3 regions of the Streptomyces sp. NPDC044571 genome follow, and region 3 is predicted to be linked to each of the others. Evidence: riboswitches for the same ligand, from Rfam matches in the RefSeq annotation. Region 3 holds a riboswitch; each other region holds the start of a gene.
What was found. Region 3 has a riboswitch for thiamine pyrophosphate ahead of thiC (phosphomethylpyrimidine synthase ThiC). Riboswitches for the same ligand answer to the same signal wherever they lie in the genome.

Region 1 (7,531 bases), on a different contig from region 3:
GGCTTCTGGGAGGAGCGCGGCTACCACAACATCGGCGACCCCTGGCGCGAGCAGCGCTACTCGTACCAGGAGGAGCCGGGGGACGGCCCCGAGCTGTAGCCCGCCGCCGTAGCTAGTGGTGGTACCGGTGGACGACCGCGTGGCCCTTGCCGCGGCCGATCATCCATTTGTTGACCGGTGTGGTGACGAGGAAGGCGAGCACGAGCGAGACCGCCAGCGCGATCCAGAACAGTGCCTCCGCCAGGTGGGCGTCCATCGCCCCCGGCCACAGGGCGATCACCCCGTTGTCGATCAGTTCCATGACGGCGATCGAGAGGGTGTCGGCGGCCAGCGCCACCCGGACGGCGGTACGCAGTCCCACGCCGGCCGCGAGGATCCCGCGCAGCGTGAGCGCGTAGCCGAAGAAGAACGCCAGGACGATCGCCAGGACCATGGTGGGCGCGTTCCCCCAGCCGAAGGCGGTGCCGATGACCATGCCGAGCACCTCGCCGATGGCGCACCCGGTCAGGCAGTGCAGGGTGGCCCGGGCGGCCGTCGCCCAGCTGACCCGCCCGTGGCGCTGGTGGTGCCCGTGGTGGCCGTGGTGCTCGTGCTCTTCGTGGACGTGGTTCATCGCAACCCCCCAGGGAACGCCGGAGAACGGTTCTGCCAATGAGCAGAAACCGTATACCCCCCGGGGGTATTCCTCAACGCTCTCGCGGATCAGTGGATCTCGCGCAGCTCCTTCAGCAGCGCCACGTCCGCCGCGTGTCCCTCCGGGCCGCCGGGCGTCTCGATGATCAGCGGTACGCCCTCCATCGCCGGGTGGGTGAAGAGCTCGCCGAAGGCCTCCCGGCCGATGTGGCCCTGGCCGATGTTGGCGTGCCGGTCCTTGTGGGCGCCCACGCCCTCCTTGGAGTCGTTGGCGTGGATCAGCTTCAGCCGCCCCTCGCCCACCGTGTCCACCAGCAGGTCCAGCGTCTGCTTCACGCCGCCCGGCTCGGCCAGGTCGTGCCCGGCGGCGAAGATGTGGCAGGTGTCCAGGCAGATCCCGAGCTTCGGGTGGTGGTCGAGCGCCTCGAAGTACGGGCCGAAGTCCCAGGTCCGGGAGCACAGCGAGGAGCCCTGGCCGGCCGTGGACTCCAGCAGGAGGAAGGGGTCGTCCTCGTGCGTCAGCTCGTCCAGCAGCGGCAGCATGTGTTCCCTGACCTGCGCGTACGCGAGCTCGCGCGGGCGTCCCCCGGTCGCCGAGCCGGTGTGCACCACCACCCCGAGCGCCCCGATCTCCCGGCCCCGGCGCAACGAGTGGCGCAGGGACTCCACCGACTTCTCGACGGTCGCCGCGGTGTGCGAGCCGAAGTTGATCAGATAGGGGGCGTGCACGTAGGCCGGCATGGCCCCGGCAGCGCACCCCTCGCGGAACAGGGCGTCCTGCGCGGGATTGCCGACGGGTGTGGCCCACCCGCGCGGATTGGCCACGAAGACCTGCACGGCCTCGGCGCCCATCTGCCGGGCGTAGGCCAGTCCCACCGAGGCGAGTCCGCCGGCGACCGGGACGTGTCCGCCGACGGGATTGCGTACGGCCTGTTCCATGACGCTTACAGCCCCTTGGTGCGCAGGATGATCGTGCCGCCCTCGGGAGCGTTCTGGCCGCCCGGCACCGACTGGGCCTCCACGGTGTTGCTGAAGGAGAGGAAGGGCCGCTCTACCTTCACCTTGAAGCCGGCCGCCTCCAGGATCTTGCGGGCCGCGTCCACCTCCTGGCCGGTCACGTTCGGCACCGGGAGCTGGCGGGGGCCCTTCGAGACGGTGAGCACCACCGTGTCCCCGGCCGCGGCCTGGGCACCCGCGCCGATCGACTGGTTGGCCACCGTGCCGGCGGGGGAGGGCGAGTTGACCTCCTCGGCGGCCGTCTCCACCTTCAGGCCGAGGTCCTGGAGCGCCGCCCGCGCCTGGTCCACCGGCCTTCCGGCCACGTTCGGCACCTGGACGGGGCGGCCCTTGCTGACCACGAGCGCGACGGCGGTGTCGGGCGCCCGCTTCTGGCCGCCCCCCGGGTTGGTGCCGATCACCGAGCCCTGCGCGACGTCCTGGCTGAACGCCTGGGTGACCAGGCCGGGGGCCAGGCCGCTCTTGGTCAGCTCGGCCTTGGCCTCCTCCAGCGGCCGGCCCTTCACGTCCGGTACGACGACGACCTCCGGGCCGCGCGAGATGGTCAGCACCACCGCGCCGTTGCCGCGGATGCGCTTGCCGCCCTGCGGATCGCTGTTCATGACGGTCCCGCGGTCGAAGGCGTCGCTGAACTTCCGGTCGACCCGCTTCACCCCGAGACCGGCCGCCGACAGCTCCGACTTGGCCTGGGCCTCGGTCTTGCCCAGCAGATTGGGCACCTTGGTGAACTGCCCCGAGTTGATGTACCAGACACCGGTGCCCAGGCCGAGGGCGAGCAGCACGCCCGCGACGACGAGGAACAGGCCGCGGCGGGAGCGGCCCTGCGCGGCGGACGACCCGGAGGGCCCGGACGGCGGCGGAATCGGCGGCGTCGCCAGCCGGGAGGTCTGGTGCAGGGGCGGCTGCGCCGCGACCGGCCGCGGGATCACGCTGGTGCGGTCCTCGGCGGCGGACCGCTCCTCGGCGCGCGCCTGCGGCGGTACGGCGTCCAGCTCGATGTCGCTGAGCTGCGCCCGGGCGTCGAGGGTGGCGCCGAGGAGGGCGGCGGCGTCGTAGGGGCGCAGCTCGGGGTTGCGGGCGGTGGCCTGCGCGACGAGCCCGTCCAGGGCGGCCGGCAGTCCGGGGACGGCGGCCGACGGGGGCGGCACGTCCTCGTGGAGGTGCTGGTAGAGCACCTGCGCGGCGGTGCCGCCGGTGTGCGGCTTGGAGCCGGTGAGCATCTCGTACAGGACGACGCCGCAGGCGTACACGTCCACGCGGGTGTCGGCGACGCCGTTCTCGATCTGCTCGGGGGCGAGGTAGGAGACGGTGCCGAGGACGGAGCCGGTGGTGTGGGTGACCGAGTCCACGGAGCGGACGAGCCCGAAGTCGGCCACCTTGACCCGGCCGTCGTCGCCTATCAGGACGTTCTCGGGCTTCATGTCGCGGTGCACGAACCCGGCCCGGTGGGCGGCGCCGAGGGCGGCGAGGACGGGTTCGAGGATGTCGAGCGCGGCGCGCGGCTGGAGGGCGCCGCGCTCACGGAGCACGTCACGCAGCGTGCAGCCGGAGACGTACTCCATGGCGAGGTACGTGTACGGCCCGTCGGTGCCCTGGTCGAAGACGGCGACCACGTTGGGGTGGGCGAGGCGCGCCACGGACTTGGCCTCGCGGATGAAGCGGTCGACGAAGGCGATGTCGGCGGCGAGGGCCGGGTGCATGACCTTCAGGGCCAGGACGCGGTCGAGGCGGGTGTCGACGGCCCGGTAGACCGTTGCCATGCCGCCGGCCGCGATGCGGGCGTCGATGCGGTAGCGGTCGTCGAGCGTCTGCCCGACGAGGGGGTCGTCCAGGGTCGTGTCCACCCGGGGATTCTACGAGCCGGTCAGCTGCCGCCGGGCTCGGTGGTCCGGCTTGCAGCGCACCTGTGACGTGGCCGACGCCGTCCGGTGCCGCTGCGCGGGCCCGGGCGCGCGCAGCGGCGGCCCGTCAGAACGCCGGGCGCTCCGGGTCCAGGGCGGCACGGCCCTCCGCGGGGGAGGAGGCCTCCGCGAAGCGGCGCTGGGGGATGCGGCCCGCCCGGTGGGCCAGCCGGCCCGCCGACACCGCGTCGCGCATGGCCGCGGCCATGAGGACGGGCGCCTGCGCCCGGGTGACCGCCGAGGCCAGCATGACCGCCGCGCACCCCAGCTCCATCGCCAGCGCCGCGTCCGACGCCGTGCCCGCCCCCGCGTCCAGGATCACCGGGACCCCGGCCCGCTCCGCGATCAACTCGAAGTTGTGGGGGTTGCGGATCCCCATCCCCGACCCGATCGGGGAGCCCAGCGGCATGATCGCCGCACAGCCGGCGTCCTCCAGCTTGCGCGCCAGCACCGGGTCGTCGTTCGTGTACGGCAGCACGGTGAAGCCCTCGTCGACCAGGGTCTCGGCCGCCGCCAGCAGCTCCTCCCCGTCCGGCAGGAGCGTCCGCTCGTCCGCGATGACCTCCAGCTTGATCCAGTCCGTGCCCAGCGCCTCCCGCGCGAGCCGCGCCGTGAGCACGGCCTCGCCCGCCGTGAAGCAGCCCGCCGTGTTCGGCAGGACCGCGATGCCCAGCTTGGAGAGCAGCGAGAGGACGGATCCCTTGACCGTGGGGTCCAGGCGCCGCATCGCCACCGTCGTGAGTTCGGTCCCCGAGGCGATCAGGGCCCGTTCCAGGATCTCCAGGCTCGGCGCCCCTCCCGTACCCATGATCAGGCGGGAGGAGAAGGTCCGGTCGCCCAGTGCGAAGACGTCGTCGGCCATGGCTCAGCCCCCCTGCACCGCGGTGAGAACCTCGACGCGGTCGCCCTCGCCCACCGGCGTGAGGGGCCACTGGCCGCGCGGGACCACGGTCTCGTTGAGGGCGGCCGCGACACCGGACGGGGCCGCGGTCAGGGTGGCGACCACGGCGTCGAGCGTGGTGCCGGCCGCGATCTCGCGCGGCTCGCCGTTGACGGAGATGGTCATGCGTACGACTCCTCGCGTGCGGAACTGAAGCGGCGGGGGCTGAACGGCCGGGCGAGCTCCGCCACCGTGCCGGTGGCCAGCAGCTGGGCCATCACATCGCCGGTCAGCGGGGTCAGCAGCACCCCGTTGCGGTAGTGCCCGGTGGCCAGGTGCAGACCCGGCAGGTCGGTCGGGCCGAGCAGCGGGGCGTTGTCGGGGGAGCCGGGGCGCAGCCCGGCCCGGGTCTCGGTCAGCGGCAGTTCGGTGATGCCGGGCACCAATTCGTGGGCGTCCCGCAGGAGTTCGTAGACCCCGCCGGCGGTGACCGTGGTGTCCCAGCCGAGTTCCTCGCTGGTGGCGCCGACGACGAGCTCGCCGTTCTCCCGCGGCACCAGGTAGACGTGGCTGCCGCGTACGACCGCCCGCACCGTGCGGGACAGGAACGGCGCGTACGCCGCCGGCACCGCGAGCCGCAGCACCTGCCCCTTCACCGGCCGCACCGGAGGCAGCACCTGCGCCGGTACGCCGTCCAGCCTCCCGCTGAGCGAACCGGCAGCCAGCACCACCTGGTCCGCCCCCAGCAGCGTGCCGTCGTCGAGCTCCGCCCCCGCGGCCCGGTCGGCGCTCACCACCAGCCGCCGCGCGCCCGCCCGGTGGATCTCCACCCCCGCGCCCTCGCAGGCGGCCAGCAGCGCGGCCGCCAGCCGGCGCGGGTCGACCTGGTGGTCGCCGTCGACCCGCAGCCCGCCCCGTACGCCCGGGGCCAGCATCGGCTCCAGGCGCCGGCACTCGCGGCCGGTGAGCCACTCGGACTCCAGTCCGCAGCGGCGCTGCAACGCGTGCAGTTCGCGCAGGTGGAGGCGGTCGTCGGCGTCGAGGGCCACGGCGAGGGTGCCGCAGGCGCGGTAGCCGATGTCCATGCCGCCGCTCGCCTCGGCCAGCTCGGCGGCGAACTCCGGATAGCGGGCGGCGGAGGCCAGGTTGAGGCCCAGCAGGGTCTCCTCGCCGTAGTGGAGCTCGGTGACGGCGGCCAGCATGCCCGCCGCGACCCAGGCGGCCCCGCCGCCCGGGGCCGGATCGGCGAGCACGGTGCGCAGTCCGCGCCGGGCGGCCCGCCAGGCGGTGACCAGGCCGATGATCCCGCCCCCGATGACGAGGACGTCGGATCCCTTTCGAGATGAGTGCATGGGCGTCCAGCCCCTCCCTTCGCCGGCATGACCCGGATCAGGTTCGTACGGTCGGAGGCCGGCCAGCCTCCCTCTCAGCCCGGTACGCCCGGACTCCCGCGATAGGTACGGTGGCCAGACTAACCCTGGCGCCGCCCTCCGGTAAGGCGGCTTCCCCGGCCTCCGTTCCTGATGGGCTGTCAGGTGGCTAGGGTGGGCGGCGTGAGCGAGCAGACGGAAAAGACTGAGAGCGGCATCGTCATCGTCGGCGCCGGAATGGCCGGGGTGCAGACCGCGGTCGCCCTGCGGGAGCAGGGCTGGACCGGCCCCCTGACCCTGCTGGGCGCCGAACCCCACCAGCCCTACGACCGGCCCCCGCTGTCCAAGGCGGTCCTGCTCGGCAAGGCCGAGGACTCCGCCTTCGACGTGGACTTCGAAGGGCTGGGGATCGAGCTCCGGCTCGGCACGGAGGTGACCGCCCTGCGCGCCGCCGACCGCGAACTCGACACCGAGGCGGGTCCGGTCCCGTACGAGGTCCTCGTGCTGGCCACCGGTGCCGAACCGCTGACCCTGCCGGGCGCCGAGGGCGTCCCCGGCGTGCACCTGCTGCGCACCCTGGACGACGCGGCCCGGCTGCGCCCGGTGCTGGCGACCGCCCCGGCGGCGGTCGTGGTCGGGGCGGGCTGGATCGGGGCGGAGTTCGCCACCGCCGCGCGGGAGGCGGGCTGCGCCGTGACGGTGGTCGAGGCGGCCGACCGGGTGCTGGCCGGGGCACTGCCCGGGGAGGTCGCCGCCCCGATGGCCCGCTGGTACGAGGAGGCGGGGGCCGAACTGCTGACCGGCACCAAGGTGGCCTCGGTGGAGCCCGGCCGGGTCCTGCTGGCGGACGGCCGGGAGCTGGCTGCGGGCGCGGTGGTCGTGGGCATCGGGGCCCGGCCGGCGACGGGCTGGCTGGCGGGATCGGGCGTGGAGCTCGGGCCCGACGGCGCGGTGGTGGCCGACGCGCACCTGCGGACCGCGCTGCCCGGCGTGTACGCGGTGGGGGACTGCGCGTCCTTCCCGTCGGCGCGGTACGGGGCGCGGCTCCTGGTGCACCACTGGGACAACGCGCTCCAGGGGCCGCGGGTGGTGGCGGCGAACATCCTGGCGGGCGAGCCCGTGCAGGTGTACGACCCGGTCCCGTACTTCTGGTCGGAGCAGTTCGGCCGGTTCGTGCAGTACGCGGGACACCACGCCGGTGCGGACACCCTGCTGTGGCGCGGGGACCCGGCCGAGCCCACGTGGTCGGTGTGCTGGCTCCGCGACGGGGCGCTGGTGGCGCTCCTGGCGGTGGGCCGCCCCCGGGACCTGGCGCAGGGCCGCAAGCTGATCGAGACGGGCACCCCCCTCGATCCCGCCAAGGTCGGCGACCCGGAGACCCCCCTGAAGTCGGCGGCCGCCTAGGAGGGGCATCGGGGAGACCCGGACGGGCGGGCTCGGGTACCGGGTGTCGGTGCGAGGTGGCAGGCTTGTGTCCGTGACCGAGATTGACGCAAAGATCGATGCCCTTGTCCCCGCCTGGCTGTACCTCCCCGACATCGCGGAGATGCTCGACATCGAAGTGACCCGGGTCCGCCAGCTGGTCAAGGAAGGTCAGCTGATCGCCGTGCGCCGTGGCGAGAACCGCGCGCTGCAGGTACCCGCCCCCTTCATCGACGGCGACAAGGTCGTCAAGGGCCTGGCCGGCCTGCTGACCGTCCTCCGTGACGACGGCTTCTCCGACGAGGAGA
Region 2 (7,531 bases), on a different contig from region 3:
GACTTCGACGACCGGGAAGCACGCGACCGGGGGGCCGCCGCCGACGGCGGCCCCCCGTTCCGCGCCGAGATGCCGCCGCAGGAGCCCATGCCCAGCCCCCCGCCTCCGCCTTCGCAGGCACCGCACAGTGACTCCCCGCCGCCGAAGAAGCGGGCGGGGCGGGATCTGCGTGCCGCCATAGGGGTCGGCGTCGGCCTCGGCGCGGTGATCGCCGCTTCGCTGTTCGTCGTCAAGGCCGTCTTCGTCGGCGTCATCGTCGTGGCGGTCGTCGTGGGCCTGTGGGAGCTCACCTCCCGGCTCCAGGAGAGGAAGGGCATCAAGGCGCCGCTCGTCCCGCTGGCGATCGGCGGCGCCGCCATGGTCATCGCCGGATACGTCCGCGGGGCCGAGGGCGCCTGGGTGGCCATGGCCCTGACCGCGCTGGCGGTCCTGGTCTGGCGGATGACGGAGCCGCCGGAGGACTACCTCAAGGACGTCACGGCGGGCGTCTTCGCGGCGTTCTACGTGCCGTTCCTGGCCACCTTCGTCGCGATGCTCCTCACCGCGGACGACGGCCCGCAGCGGGTGATCACCTTCCTGCTGCTGACCGTGGTCAGCGACACCGGGGCCTACGCGGTGGGCTGGCGCTTCGGCAAGACCAAGCTCGCGCCGCGCATCAGCCCCGGGAAGACCCGCGAGGGTCTGTTCGGCGCTGTGACCTTCGCGATGGCGGCCGGCGCCCTGTGCATGGAGTTCCTGATCGACGGCGGCGCCTGGTGGCAGGGCCTGCTGCTGGGGCTCGCCGTCGCGGTGAGCGCCACGCTCGGCGACCTCGGCGAGTCGATGATCAAGCGGGACCTGGGCATCAAGGACATGGGCACCCTGCTGCCGGGTCACGGAGGCATCATGGACCGGCTCGACTCCCTGCTGCCGACCGCCCCGGTGGTGTGGCTGCTGCTGGCGGCCTTCGTCGGCACCGGCTGAACCCCGGCGGGGCGGTTACCCTTGAAAGGCGCGCTGCTTCTGCGGCGCGCCTTTCGTCTTACGAGGAGTACCTGCCATGGCCCGCCCCGTCCCGGGAGAGCTCACCTTCGTCGCCCCCCGTGGAGCCAAGAAGCCGCCCCGGCATCTCGCCGACCTCACCCCCGAGGAGCGGCGCGAGGCGGTCGCCGCGATCGGTGAGAAGCCGTTCCGGGCCAAGCAGCTCTCGCAGCACTACTTCGCCCGCTACGCGCACGACCCGGCGCAGTGGACGGACATCCCCGCTGGTTCCCGCGAGAAGCTCCAGCAGGAGCTGCTGCCCGAGCTGATGAACGTGGTGCGGCACATCTCGTGCGACGACGACACCACCCGCAAGACCCTGTGGAAGCTGCACGACGGCACGCTCGTCGAGTCGGTGCTGATGCGCTACCCCGACCGGGTCACCATGTGCATCTCCTCGCAGGCCGGCTGCGGTATGAACTGCCCGTTCTGCGCCACCGGCCAGGCCGGCCTGGACCGCAACCTCTCCACCGCGGAGATCGTCCACCAGATCGTCGACGGCATGCGCGCGCTGCGCGACGGGGAGGTCCCCGGTGGCCCGGCCCGGCTGTCGAACATCGTCTTCATGGGCATGGGCGAGCCGCTGGCCAACTACAAGCGGGTCGTCGGCGCCATCCGCCGCCTGACCGACCCCGAGCCCGACGGCCTGGGCCTGTCGCAGCGCGGCATCACCGTCTCCACCGTGGGCCTGGTCCCGGCGATGCTGCGGTTCGCCGACGAGGGCTTCAAGTGCCGCCTCGCGGTCTCGCTGCACGCCCCGGACGACGAGCTCCGCGACACCCTCGTCCCCGTGAACACCCGCTGGAAGGTCCGCGAGGTCCTCGACGCCGCCTGGGAGTACGCCGAGAAGTCGGGCCGCCGGATCTCGATCGAGTACGCCCTCATCCGCGACATCAACGACCAGGCCTGGCGGGGAGACCTGCTCGGCCGGCTGCTCAAGGGCAAGCGCGTCCACGTCAACCTGATCCCGCTGAACCCGACGCCCGGCTCGAAGTGGACGGCCTCGCGTCCCGAGGACGAGAAGGCCTTCGTGGAGGCCATCGCCCGCCACGGCGTGCCGGTGACCGTACGTGACACCCGCGGTCAGGAGATCGACGGCGCCTGCGGCCAGCTCGCGGCCTCGGAGCGCTGACCGGACCGGAGCGCTGACCGGAGCCCTGGGTTCCGGCTCCGGTCGGCCGGAATCGGCCACGGGGTACCCTGTGGCCGAACCAATTGCATATTCCGACAGGGGAGCGCCACAGCGCTGAGAGTGCGGTAACCGTCATCCGCAGACCCTCTGAACCTCGCCCCGGTCATTCGGGGTAGGAAGTTCGGTCATCACTCAAGCTGTTGCGCCCTGCCCGGCGTGCGCTCGACAGAGCGCCGGGCAGGGCCGCGTCTTCTCCTGGTCATCCCAGGAGGAATACACCAGTGAGCACCACCAGGAAGATCGCGGGCACCGTGCTCGCGGCCGCGCTCGGCGTCACGGCGCTCAGCGCCTGCGGCAGCGACGCGAAGGACAAGCCGGCGGCCGGCGGCACGAGCAGCGCGCCGAAGTCCAAGACCGTCACCCTCGTCTCGCACGACTCCTTCAACGTGACCGAAGCGGTCCTCAAGGAGTTCGAGCAGCAGAGCGGCTACACCGTGAAGGTCCTGAAGTCGGGGGACGCGGGCGCCGCGCTCAACCAGGAGATCCTGACCAAGGGCTCCCCGCGCGGCGACGTCTTCTTCGGCGTCGACAACACGCTGCTCTCGCGGGCGCTCGACAACGGCATCTTCACCCCGTACGAGGCCAAGGGCCTGGGCGAGGTCAAGCCGGAGTACATGCTCGACAAGGAGCACCGGGTCACCCCGGTGGACTCCGGCGACATCTGCGTCAACTACGACAAGGCGTACTTCGCCGACAAGAAGATCGCCCCGCCGCAGACGCTGGACGACCTGGTCAAGCCGGAGTACAAGAACCTGCTGGTCACCGAGAACGCGGCGACCTCCTCGCCCGGGCTCGGCTTCCTGCTCGCCTCCGTCGGCAAGTACGGCGAAGACGGCTGGAAGGACTACTGGAGCAAGCTCAAGGCCAACGGCGTCGAGGTCGTCGACGGCTGGGAGCAGGCCTACAACGAGCGCTTCTCGGGCTCCGCGGGCGGCAAGAAGGCCAAGGGCGACCGCCCGCTGGTCGTCTCCTACGCCTCCAGCCCGCCGGTCGAGGTCCTCTACTCCGACCCGCAGCCGGCCGAGGCCCCGACGGGCGTGGCGACCGGCACCTGCTTCCGCCAGGTCGAGTTCGCCGGCCTGCTGAAGGGAGCGAAGAACGAGGAGGGCGGCAAGGCGCTCATCGACTTCCTCGTCGGCAAGAAGTTCCAGGAGGACATGCCGCTCCAGATGTTCGTGAACCCGGTGGTCAAGGACGCGAAGCTGCCGGAGCTGTTCACGAAGCACGGCGTGGTGGTCGAGAAGCCGGAGAACGTCGCTCCGGACACCATCGCCAAGAACCGTGAGCAGTGGGTCAGGACATGGTCCTCGCTGGTCGTGAAGTAGGACGCGAGAGCGCTCCTGCACAGGAGGGCGTACGCGGTACGGCCGTCAGACTCGCCCTGATGGCCGTGCCCCTCGTCTTCTTCGGCCTGTTCTTCGCCTATCCCGTGGTCGCGATCGTCGGCCGCGGGGTCAAGACCGACGAGGGCTGGCAGCTCGGCCGGATCGGCGAGGTGCTGGCCCGGCCCGACATCGCCGACGTGCTCTGGTTCACCACCTGGCAGGCGCTCGCGTCCACGGCCCTCACGCTGCTGGTCGCGCTCCCCGGCGCGTACGTCTTCGCACGCTTCGAGTTCCCCGGCAAACAGCTGCTGCGGGCGCTGGTCACCGTCCCGTTCGTGCTGCCGACCGTGGTCGTCGGCACGGCCTTCCTGGCGCTGGTCGGGCGGGGCGGGCTGCTGGACGAACTGTGGGGCGTCCGGCTGGACACCACGGTCTGGGCGATCCTGCTCGCCCACGTCTTCTTCAACTACGCCGTCGTCGTCCGGACGGTGGGCGGGCTGTGGGCGCAGCTCGACCCGCGCCAGGAGGAGGCCGCCCGGGTGCTGGGCGCCGGCCGGTTCACGGCCTGGCGGCAGGTGACGCTGCCCGCGCTGGGGCCCGCCGTGGCCGCCGCCGCGCTCATGGTCTTCCTGTTCACCTTCACCTCCTTCGGCGTCGTGCAGATCCTGGGCGGCCCCTCGTACTCCACGCTGGAGGTGGAGGTCTACCGGCAGACGGCGCAGCTGCTGGACCTGCCCACGGCCGCCGTCCTGACGATGGTGCAGTTCGCTGCGGTCGGGGCCGTCCTCGCCGTGCACGCCTGGACCGTGCGCAGACGGGAGACGGCCCTGCGGATGGTGGACCCGGCGCGGACCGCGCACCGCCCCCGCGGCCTGGCGCAGCGGGCGCTGCTGGGCGCGGTGCTGGCGACGGTGGCGCTGCTGATCGTGCTGCCGCTGGGCGTGCTGGTCGAGCGGTCCTTCGACGCGCCCGGCGGGTACGGGACGGGCTTCTACCGGGCGCTGCAGGACGCGAGCGGCGGCACCTTCCTCGTCCCGCCGTTGGAGGCGATCGGGAACTCCCTCCAGTACGCGCTGGCCGCCACCGCCATCGCCGTGCTGATCGGGGGGCTCGCGGCGGCGGCGCTCACCCGGCGCGGAGGCCGGTTCGTGCGCGGGTTCGACGCGCTGCTGATGCTGCCCCTCGGGGTGTCCGCGGTGACGGTGGGCTTCGGGTTCCTGATCACCTTGGACGAGCCGCCGCTCGATCTGCGGACCTCGTGGATCCTGGTGCCGCTCGCGCAGGCGCTGGTGGGGGTGCCGTTCGTCGTACGGACCATGCTGCCCGTGCTGCGAGCCGTGGACGTGCGGCTGCGCGAGGCCGCCGCCGTGCTCGGGGCGTCTCCGCTGCGGGCCTGGCGGGAGGTGGACCTGCCGCTGGTGCGGCGGGCGCTGCTGATCGCGGCCGGGTTCGCCTTCGCGGTCTCGCTGGGGGAGTTCGGGGCGACCGTGTTCATCGCCCGGCCGGACCGTCCGACCCTGCCGGTGGCCGTGGCACGGCTGCTGGGGCGCGCCGGTGAGCTGAACTACGGGCAGGCGATGGCCCTGAGCACGATTCTGATGCTGGTGTGTGCGGTGTCGCTGCTGGTGCTGGAGCGGCTGCGACCCGACAAGACCTCGACCGCAGGGGAGTTCTGATGACGTTGCTCGAACTGGCCGGGGTCACGGTCCGCTTCGGCGAGCGCGCCGTCGTCGACTCCGTGGACCTCCGGGTCGCCGAGCACGAGACCGTGTGCGTGCTGGGGCCGAGCGGCAGCGGCAAGTCCACGCTGCTGCGGGTCGTCGCCGGGCTCCAGCCGGTATCGGCCGGTCGGGTCCTGCTCGGCGGAGCGGACCAGGAGCGGGTGCCGGTGCACCGGCGCGGGGTGGGGCTCATGTTCCAGGACCACCAGTTGTTCCCCCACCGCGACGTCGCCGGGAACGTGGCGTTCGGCCTGCGGATGCGGGGCTCGGCACGCGCCGCCGCGTACGGGGACCGGGTCGCCGAGCTGCTGGAGCTGGTCGGCCTGCCCGGAGCCCAGCGCCGGTCGGTGTCCTCGCTGTCGGGCGGTGAGCAGCAGCGGGTCGCCCTGGCGCGGGCGCTGGCCCCCTCGCCGCGGCTGCTGATGCTGGACGAACCGCTGGGGCAGCTGGACCGGGGGCTGCGCGAGCGGCTGGTGGTGGAGCTGCGGGAGCTCTTCTCCCGGCTGGGGACCACGGTGCTGGCCGTCACGCACGACCAGGGGGAGGCGTTCGCCCTGGCCGACCGGGTGGTGGTGATGCGGGACGGGCGGATCGCCCAGGCGGGGACCCCGCTGGAGGTCTGGCAGCGGCCGGCTTCGGAGTTCGTGGCCCGGTTCCTGGGCTTCGAGAACGTGGTCCCGGCGACGGTGTCGGGCGGCGCCGCGGATACCGCCTGGGGCAAGGTCCCGGTTCCGGCGGGAGCCCCCGAGGGGGAGCGGCGACTGCTGGTCCGCCCGGCCGGGGTCGTCCTCGTCGGTGACGGCCTGCCCTGCGAGGTGCTGTCCCGTACCTTCCGCGGCACCCACGTCGCGCTGCGGCTGCGGCCGGAGTCGGGCCCGGAGCTGGAGGCCGAGTGCGGGCTGGACGGCGCTCCGGCGGTGGGTGAGCGGGTGGCGGTGTCCTTCACCCCGTCCGAGGTGGTCGTCCTCCCGCCGCCGTAGCCGCGGGGGCGGGTCGGCGGCGCAGGGCTCCCAGGTAGACCCCGGCGAGGATCAGCGGGGTTCCCAGCAGCAGTGTGGGCGTGAGCGGTTCGTCGTCCAGCCAGGCCGAGGCCACGATCGTGACGACCGGGACCACCACGAAGGCGTACGCGGCCCGTGACGCGCCCCAGCGCTGGATCACCAGCAGGTAGCTCACGAAGACCAGGATCGAGCCCGCCACCACCAGATACGCCAGCGACCACCAGGTGGTGGCCCGCTCCGGCAGCACCCAGCGGTCGCCCGCGAGGCGGGAGCCCGCGAACAGGGCGACGGCGCCCGCCGCCATTCCGACGGCGTTCATCGCCACCGGATGGACCTTCGGGAGCCGCTCCACCAGGACGGCCGCCTGGGCGAAGCACAGCACGGCGCCGAGCAGGGCCAGGAACGCGGACGGCGGAGCCGAGCCCTGAAGCGGAGCCCGGGAGATCACCGCGACCCCGGCGACGGCGCACAGCGTGCCGAGGAGTGCCACCGCGCGCAGCCGTTCCTGCCCCTGCAGCACGGAGAGCAGCAGGGTGACCAGCGGCACCAGGGCGAGCACCGTCTGGCCCAGCCCCGCGTGGATGTCCTCCAGGGCGTAGTAGGTCAGCGCGAAGGTGAGGCCGAAGTTCAGCAGCCCGAAGAGCACCGCCCCGGCCAGTGCCCTGCCGCGCGGCCACGGGAGGCGCCGCGCGGTCATGACCAGGGCCAGCAGCAGGGCCGCCGCGCCGAACCGCAGGGCGGCGCTCCACAGGGCGTCGAGCTCGCGGACGCAGAGCCGGATGCCGACGGCGTTGCCCCCGGCGAGCACGGAGCCCGCCACGAAGCAGACCGTCGCCACCCGGTCGCGGCGGGGGTCCATGCCCCCACCGTAGGCGGCCCCGCGGGGGCCCGCCGCGCGGTGCCCGCCGGCCGGAAAACGGTGAGGGGGCTAGCGGACGGACACCGGCTCGGGCGCCGGGGCGGCCTCGGCCTCGGGGGCTTCGTGGTTCCCGTACCAGGCCACGGCGACGGCCCCGGCCACGGCGAGGACGAAGCCGAGTACGGCCAGCCAGGCGAGGCCCGGCCGGGAGGCGTCGCCCAACCAGAGGACGCCGATCGCACCCGGCAGGACGGTCTCGCCGACGACCAGTGCGGCCGTCGCCCCGTTCACCGAGCCGATCTGCAGGGCCACCGTGTGCAGGTACATGCCGCCGACACCGGCCAGCAGGATGGCGTAGAGGGCCGGGTCCGCGAGCAGGGTGCCGAGGTCGAAGGGGTCGATGCCGTCCAGGA
Region 3 (5,439 bases):
TCCGCCATGCCCGCCTCGATCTCCTCGGCCTTCAGGTCCCCGCCGTGCTCACGGCGGATGTCCTGAGAGATCTTCATCGAGCAGAACTTCGGACCGCACATGGAGCAGAAGTGCGCGGTCTTGGCCGGCTCGGCCGGGAGGGTCTCGTCGTGGAACTCGCGCGCCGTGTCCGGGTCGAGGGCCAGGTTGAACTGGTCCTCCCAGCGGAACTCGAACCGCGCGTCCGACAGGGCGTCGTCCCATTCCTGGGCGCCCGGGTGTCCCTTGGCCAGGTCCGCTGCGTGCGCCGCGATCTTGTAGGTGATAACGCCGGTCTTCACGTCGTCGCGGTTGGGCAGACCCAGGTGCTCCTTCGGCGTCACGTAGCAGAGCATCGCGGTGCCCCACCAGGCGATCATCGCGGCGCCGATGCCCGAGGTGATGTGGTCGTACGCGGGGGCGACGTCCGTGGTCAGCGGACCGAGCGTGTAGAACGGCGCCTCCTCGCAGATCTCCTGCTGGAGGTCGATGTTCTCCTTGATCTTGTGCATCGGGACGTGGCCCGGACCCTCGATCATGGTCTGCACGTTGTGCCGCTTGGCGATCGTGTTCAGCTCGCCCAGCGTCTTCAGCTCGGCGAACTGCGCCGCGTCGTTGGCGTCCGCGATGGACCCGGGCCGCAGGCCGTCACCGAGGGAGTACGTGACGTCGTACATCGCGAGGATCTCGCAGAGCTCCTCGAAGTTGGTGTAGAGGAAGTTCTCCTTGTGGTGCGCGAGGCACCACGCCGCCATGATCGAACCGCCGCGCGAAACGATGCCGGTCTTGCGGCGCGCCGTCAGCGGCACGTACGGCAGCAGCACACCTGCGTGGACCGTCATGTAGTCGACGCCCTGCTCGGCCTGCTCGATGACCGTGTCCTTGTAGATCTCCCAGGTCAGGTCCTCGGCCTTGCCGTCGACCTTCTCCAGCGCCTGATACAGCGGCACGGTTCCGATCGGGACCGGGGAGTTGCGCAGCACCCACTCGCGGGTGGTGTGGATGTTGCGTCCGGTGGAGAGGTCCATGACCGTGTCCGCACCCCAACGGGTCGCCCAGGTCATCTTCTCCACCTCCTCCTCGATGGAGGAGGTGACCGCGGAGTTGCCGATGTTGGCGTTGACCTTCACCAGGAAGCGCTTGCCGATGATCATCGGCTCGATCTCCGGGTGGTTCACGTTCGCAGGAAGCACGGCGCGCCCTGCGGCGATCTCCTCGCGGACCACCTCGGGGGAGACGTTCTCCCGGATGGCGACGTACTCCATCTCCGGGGTGATCTCGCCGCGGCGGGCGTAGGCGAGCTGCGTGACGGCGGCGCCGTCGCGACCCCGGCGGGGCTGGCGGGGGCGGCCCGGGAAGACCGCGTCGAGGTTCTTGAGGCCACCGCGCGGCGAGGTGTGCTTGATGCCGTCGTCCTCGGGGCGGACGGGGCGGCCCGCGTACTCCTCGGTGTCACCGCGGCCGATGATCCAGTTCTCCCGCAGCGGCGGCAGGCCGCGGCGTACATCGGTCTCGATCTGGGGATCGGTGTACGGCCCGGACGTGTCGTAGAGCGTGACGTCCTTGCCGTTGGTGAGGTGGACCTGGCGGACCGGCACCCGGATGTCGGGGCGGGAGCCCGCCACGTACCCCTTGTGCCAGCCCGGCTGGCGCTCGATTTGGCCGTCGGCGTCCTGACTGACGGCAGGCGTGCGTGCGTCCTGAATGGTCATGAGACCTGATCTCCCTACGCCGGCATTACCCGGTAACAGGTTCGGCGGTCGACGCAGCCTCTTCCCGTACGCCTGTACTGCGCGCGTACGGTGATCAGCGTCCTCTCAGCCCGGTGCTCCGAGCTCCCGCGTTGTGCAAAGGTGCCCCCACGCTAGCGTCATCTGTGGCGTGCTGAACAGTGGGCCCCCTCAACTCTTGCGATGATCGGCCGGTGACGTCCTCGCCGCAGCCCCCCGCCGATCTGCCAGAGCCCTCCGGCCACCCGGACCACGCGCACGCGGGTCCGGGGCATGCGCACGGGCCTTCCCCCGGTTCCGGGCACAGCCATGGGCACAGCCACGGCCACGGACCGGCGGCTCCCGTCTCCCGCCATTTGCGCCGGGTCATCGCAGCCGTACTGATCCCCTTCGCGGCCGCGGTCTTCATCGGCATGGCGGTGCTCTGGCCGGGCGGCGCCCCCGCCCACGAGCGTTCCGGAGTGGGCTTCGACCGCCAGACCCAGCAGGGCAAGGTCGTCGCCCTCGAACAGGTCGACTGCAAATCGGTGAACGTCTCGCAGGTGCCTCCGACCGGCAACACCTCCACCCCGGAGGGCCGGGAGGCGCAGGCCGCGCAGACCGGGCAGTGCAAGAAAGCCACCGTCGAGGTCGGCACCGGTCCGGAAAAGGGCCGCACGTTCATCGAGATCGTCCAGCCGGGCGCGCCACGGCAGTTGGCGGACGGCCAGGAGGTGGTCGTGGCCTACGCCCCGGACGCGCCGCGGGATCTCCAGTACTCCGTGATCGACGTGAACCGCAAGCTCCCGCTGGCCCTGCTGGCCGGGCTCTTCGCCGTGGCGGTGGTCGTCGTCGGCCGGATGCGCGGTGTGTTCGCACTGATCGCACTGGTGGTCAGCTTCGGAGTGCTGACGCTCTTCATCCTTCCGGCAATCCTGCAGGGCTCCAACCCGCTGGTGGTCGCGGTCATCGGCGCCAGCGCGATCATGCTCATCGCGCTCTACATGTGTCACGGACTGACCGCCCGGACCTCGGTCGCCGTGCTCGGCACGCTGGTTTCACTGCTGTTGATCGGGCTGCTGGGCTCACTCTTCATCGACTGGGCGTTCCTGAGCGGGAACACGGACGACAACACCGGACTGATCCACGGGCTCTACCCCGCCATCGACATGAGCGGCCTGCTGCTCGCAGGCATCATCATCGGATCCCTGGGCGTGCTCGACGATGTGACGGTCACCCAGACCTCGGCCGTCTGGGAACTGCACCAGGCAGACCCGTCCATGGGGTCACGTGCCTTGTACCGGGCGGCCATCCGGATCGGTCGCGACCACATCGCCTCGGTGGTCAACACCCTGGTCCTCGCCTATGCAGGCGCCGCGCTGCCCCTGCTGCTGCTGTTCTCGATCGCGAACAGCAGCATGGGCTCGGTGGCCAACAGCGAGCTCGTCGCGGAGGAGATCGTCCGTACCCTCGTGGGGTCCATCGGCCTGGTGGCCTCGGTTCCGGTCACCACGGCGCTGGCGGCACTGGTCGTGTCCGCCGACCGGCCGGGGCCCCCGGCCGGTGCGGCGGCCTCGGGGCCGGTCCGCACGGGCCGGGGCCGGCGCCGCAAGCGCTGAACACCGCTGCCGCGAAAGGTCAGCCGGCGTTCCGCTCGTTCTGCTGGGCCTCGGCGAGGATCTTGCCGAGCGCTTGGTCGAGGTCACCCTCGAAGTCGCCGAGGCTGCGCTCCTGGCCGAGGGGAACCAACCGGTCGGTGCGGTCGAGGAAGGCGACGAGCGGCGCCGCACCGGCGCGGAACAGGGCGCGGTCGGGCCCGACATGGAGACGGATGTGGACGTCTGACAGCTCGTCGGGGTCGATGGGGGCGATGTGCACATCTCCGTCGCCACAGGGCTTGTTGATGCCGTCGAGGAGCAGCTCTCTGCCGAACGCCCAGGTCACGGGGGCGTCTCCGGGGAGGTGGAAGGTCAGGCGTACGGCATAGGGATCACGGGCGTCGTACCCGAGCTCCACTGGGATCCGGAACGAGAGCTCCTCGGAAACGAGGAAGCTCATCATGACCTCTGCCTGTACCGACTCGCGCATTGCCTACCCCGCTGTAGTGGAAGTGGCCAGGAATGATCCCCAGGGACCTCTTGACAAGGGTGGTGTAAGCGCTGGCGGATCACAAGGAGTGAGATTTCAGATACTGATAGAGAACGAGAGGGTGCTCAACAGCGCGCCTACTTCACTCCGCAGTCGATCAACCGCAGAGCGCAATCGGTCTTCTTGATGCAAGGGAAGGGAAATGGCCATCGTTGCGGCCGTATCGCCGGCCGTGATGGGGATCGCCGCGCATACCGTGCCGAGCACATACTCCTGACGCTCCGTAACCGGCTGCATCCGGCCGAGGGACGCAATCCGGCGTTCCAGCGCACGCTGGTCCCGGACCGTGTATGCGGTGAGGGGACCGACGGGGTGGCGGTCGTAGTAGTCCTTCCGCGTCTCCTCGTCGAGCTGCGCCAGCAGGCACTGTCCGATGGCGTGCGCATGGCCGGTCTCGCGGAAATCGGCCCACTCCTCGCAGGCCGGGGTGGCTGGGGTGTCGGAGACACCGACGACCTCGATCTCACCCTCGCGGAACACCGCGAAGTAGACGGGGGCGCCGACCGCGTCGCGGAAGTGGGCCAGTGATTCGAGGATCATGCTGCGACGTTTCTGCTGCAGTCCGGCACGTGCCAGCCGCCCGGCGGCGTCGCCAAGGACGAACACCCCGCCCTCACGGCGCAGATAGCCCTCGTGAGTGAGAGTGCGCAGCAGGTGGTACGCGGTGGGAAGGGGGAGCCCGGCCTCGCGGGCCAGTTGTTTCGCCGGGGCTCCCTCACTGTGGGAACCCACCGCTTCGAGCAGCCTCAGCGCCCTCTGCACCGACCCGATCAGCGTCGGCACACCGGCGTTGTGAAGCGAAGACAAAGCTCACCCCCAGGCGTGGCAGCGGGCCTCGGAGTGACCCGCCGTGCGGGGGCCGCCCCCGCACGGTCCGTGTTCCTGGGGGTCGTGCTCGGCTGGTGCTAGACATCACCGCAGGGCAGAGCGGATCTACCGGCGTTCGGTGCCCAGGGATCGGCACAGATTGCCACTCTATCCGCCGATTCCAGCGGTGTGAGGGGTTTCGCACCTCATGTTCGCCCACCTGGGTTAGTCCGCGGTCACCGGGCAGGGACCTACCACTCGTTGGACGAGGACTTCGTCCCGTTCCCACTGAACTTCTTCACCAAGAAGACCAGGGCGCCCACGAGAGCGACGAACAGCAGCACGTCGAAGACGAAGCCGATCAGCGCGCTGAGGATGCTGGTGATGACGCCGCCGAACACCAAGACCACCAGAAGCGGGATGGCGACCCACTTCACCCACCAGGGCATGCCTGCCAGTGTCTCGCGGATGCCGTCCATGTCCTCGACCTCTTCCTCTTCCTCGTCCGTGACTTCCTGCTCTCGATGCTAGGAGTCCGCGGACGGGGCCGGGGGCCCGCGAGCCCCCGCAGTCCCCTGATCCGCCCCCTAGGGGGCGGGGGTCCCGGCCCTCCGTCCACAGGGGCCGTTACGCCTCCGGCGGCGAGAACACCACGAGCACCTTGAGGTCCTCGGTGATGTGGTGGAACTTGTGGGGGACTCCCGCCGGAACGTAGACCACGCTGCCGCGGGCCACCGCCGTCGTCTCCGTGCCCACC

Region 1: linked by a shared signal. The riboswitch ahead of thiO (glycine oxidase ThiO) and the one ahead of thiC (phosphomethylpyrimidine synthase ThiC) in region 3 are both predicted to bind thiamine pyrophosphate.
Region 2: linked by a shared signal. The riboswitch ahead of AB0B01_RS27590 (thiamine ABC transporter substrate-binding protein) and the one ahead of thiC (phosphomethylpyrimidine synthase ThiC) in region 3 are both predicted to bind thiamine pyrophosphate.

What each region holds. Positions count from the first base shown of each region.
Region 1 covers NZ_JBEZBN010000043.1:5,121-12,651, reverse strand. Annotated here, with positions in the region: gene AB0B01_RS22200 (sulfite oxidase-like oxidoreductase) at 1-99, shown strand, start outside; gene AB0B01_RS22195 (DUF4396 domain-containing protein) at 113-613, opposite strand; gene AB0B01_RS22190 (deoxyribonuclease IV) at 703-1,572, opposite strand; gene pknB (Stk1 family PASTA domain-containing Ser/Thr kinase) at 1,578-3,494, opposite strand; gene AB0B01_RS22180 (thiazole synthase) at 3,619-4,413, opposite strand; gene thiS (sulfur carrier protein ThiS) at 4,417-4,617, opposite strand; gene thiO (glycine oxidase ThiO) at 4,614-5,783, opposite strand; TPP riboswitch at 5,781-5,893, opposite strand; gene AB0B01_RS22165 (FAD-dependent oxidoreductase) at 5,985-7,205, shown strand; gene AB0B01_RS22160 (Rv2175c family DNA-binding protein) at 7,279-7,531, shown strand, end outside.
Region 2 covers NZ_JBEZBN010000072.1:4,367-11,897, forward strand. Annotated here, with positions in the region: gene AB0B01_RS27580 (phosphatidate cytidylyltransferase) at 1-963, shown strand, start outside; gene rlmN (23S rRNA (adenine(2503)-C(2))-methyltransferase RlmN) at 1,040-2,152, shown strand; TPP riboswitch at 2,240-2,349, shown strand; gene AB0B01_RS27590 (thiamine ABC transporter substrate-binding protein) at 2,434-3,537, shown strand; gene AB0B01_RS27595 (iron ABC transporter permease) at 3,597-5,213, shown strand; gene AB0B01_RS27600 (ABC transporter ATP-binding protein) at 5,213-6,238, shown strand; gene AB0B01_RS27605 (DMT family transporter) at 6,201-7,118, opposite strand; gene AB0B01_RS27610 (hypothetical protein) at 7,188-7,531, opposite strand, start outside.
Region 3 covers NZ_JBEZBN010000069.1:212-5,650, forward strand. Annotated here, with positions in the region: gene thiC (phosphomethylpyrimidine synthase ThiC) at 1-1,730, opposite strand, end outside; TPP riboswitch at 1,725-1,870, opposite strand; gene AB0B01_RS27195 (YibE/F family protein) at 1,943-3,346, shown strand; gene AB0B01_RS27200 (SsgA family sporulation/cell division regulator) at 3,366-3,815, opposite strand; gene AB0B01_RS27205 (helix-turn-helix domain-containing protein) at 3,912-4,658, opposite strand; gene AB0B01_RS27210 (DUF5326 family protein) at 4,934-5,161, opposite strand; gene AB0B01_RS27215 (cupin domain-containing protein) at 5,310-5,439, opposite strand, start outside.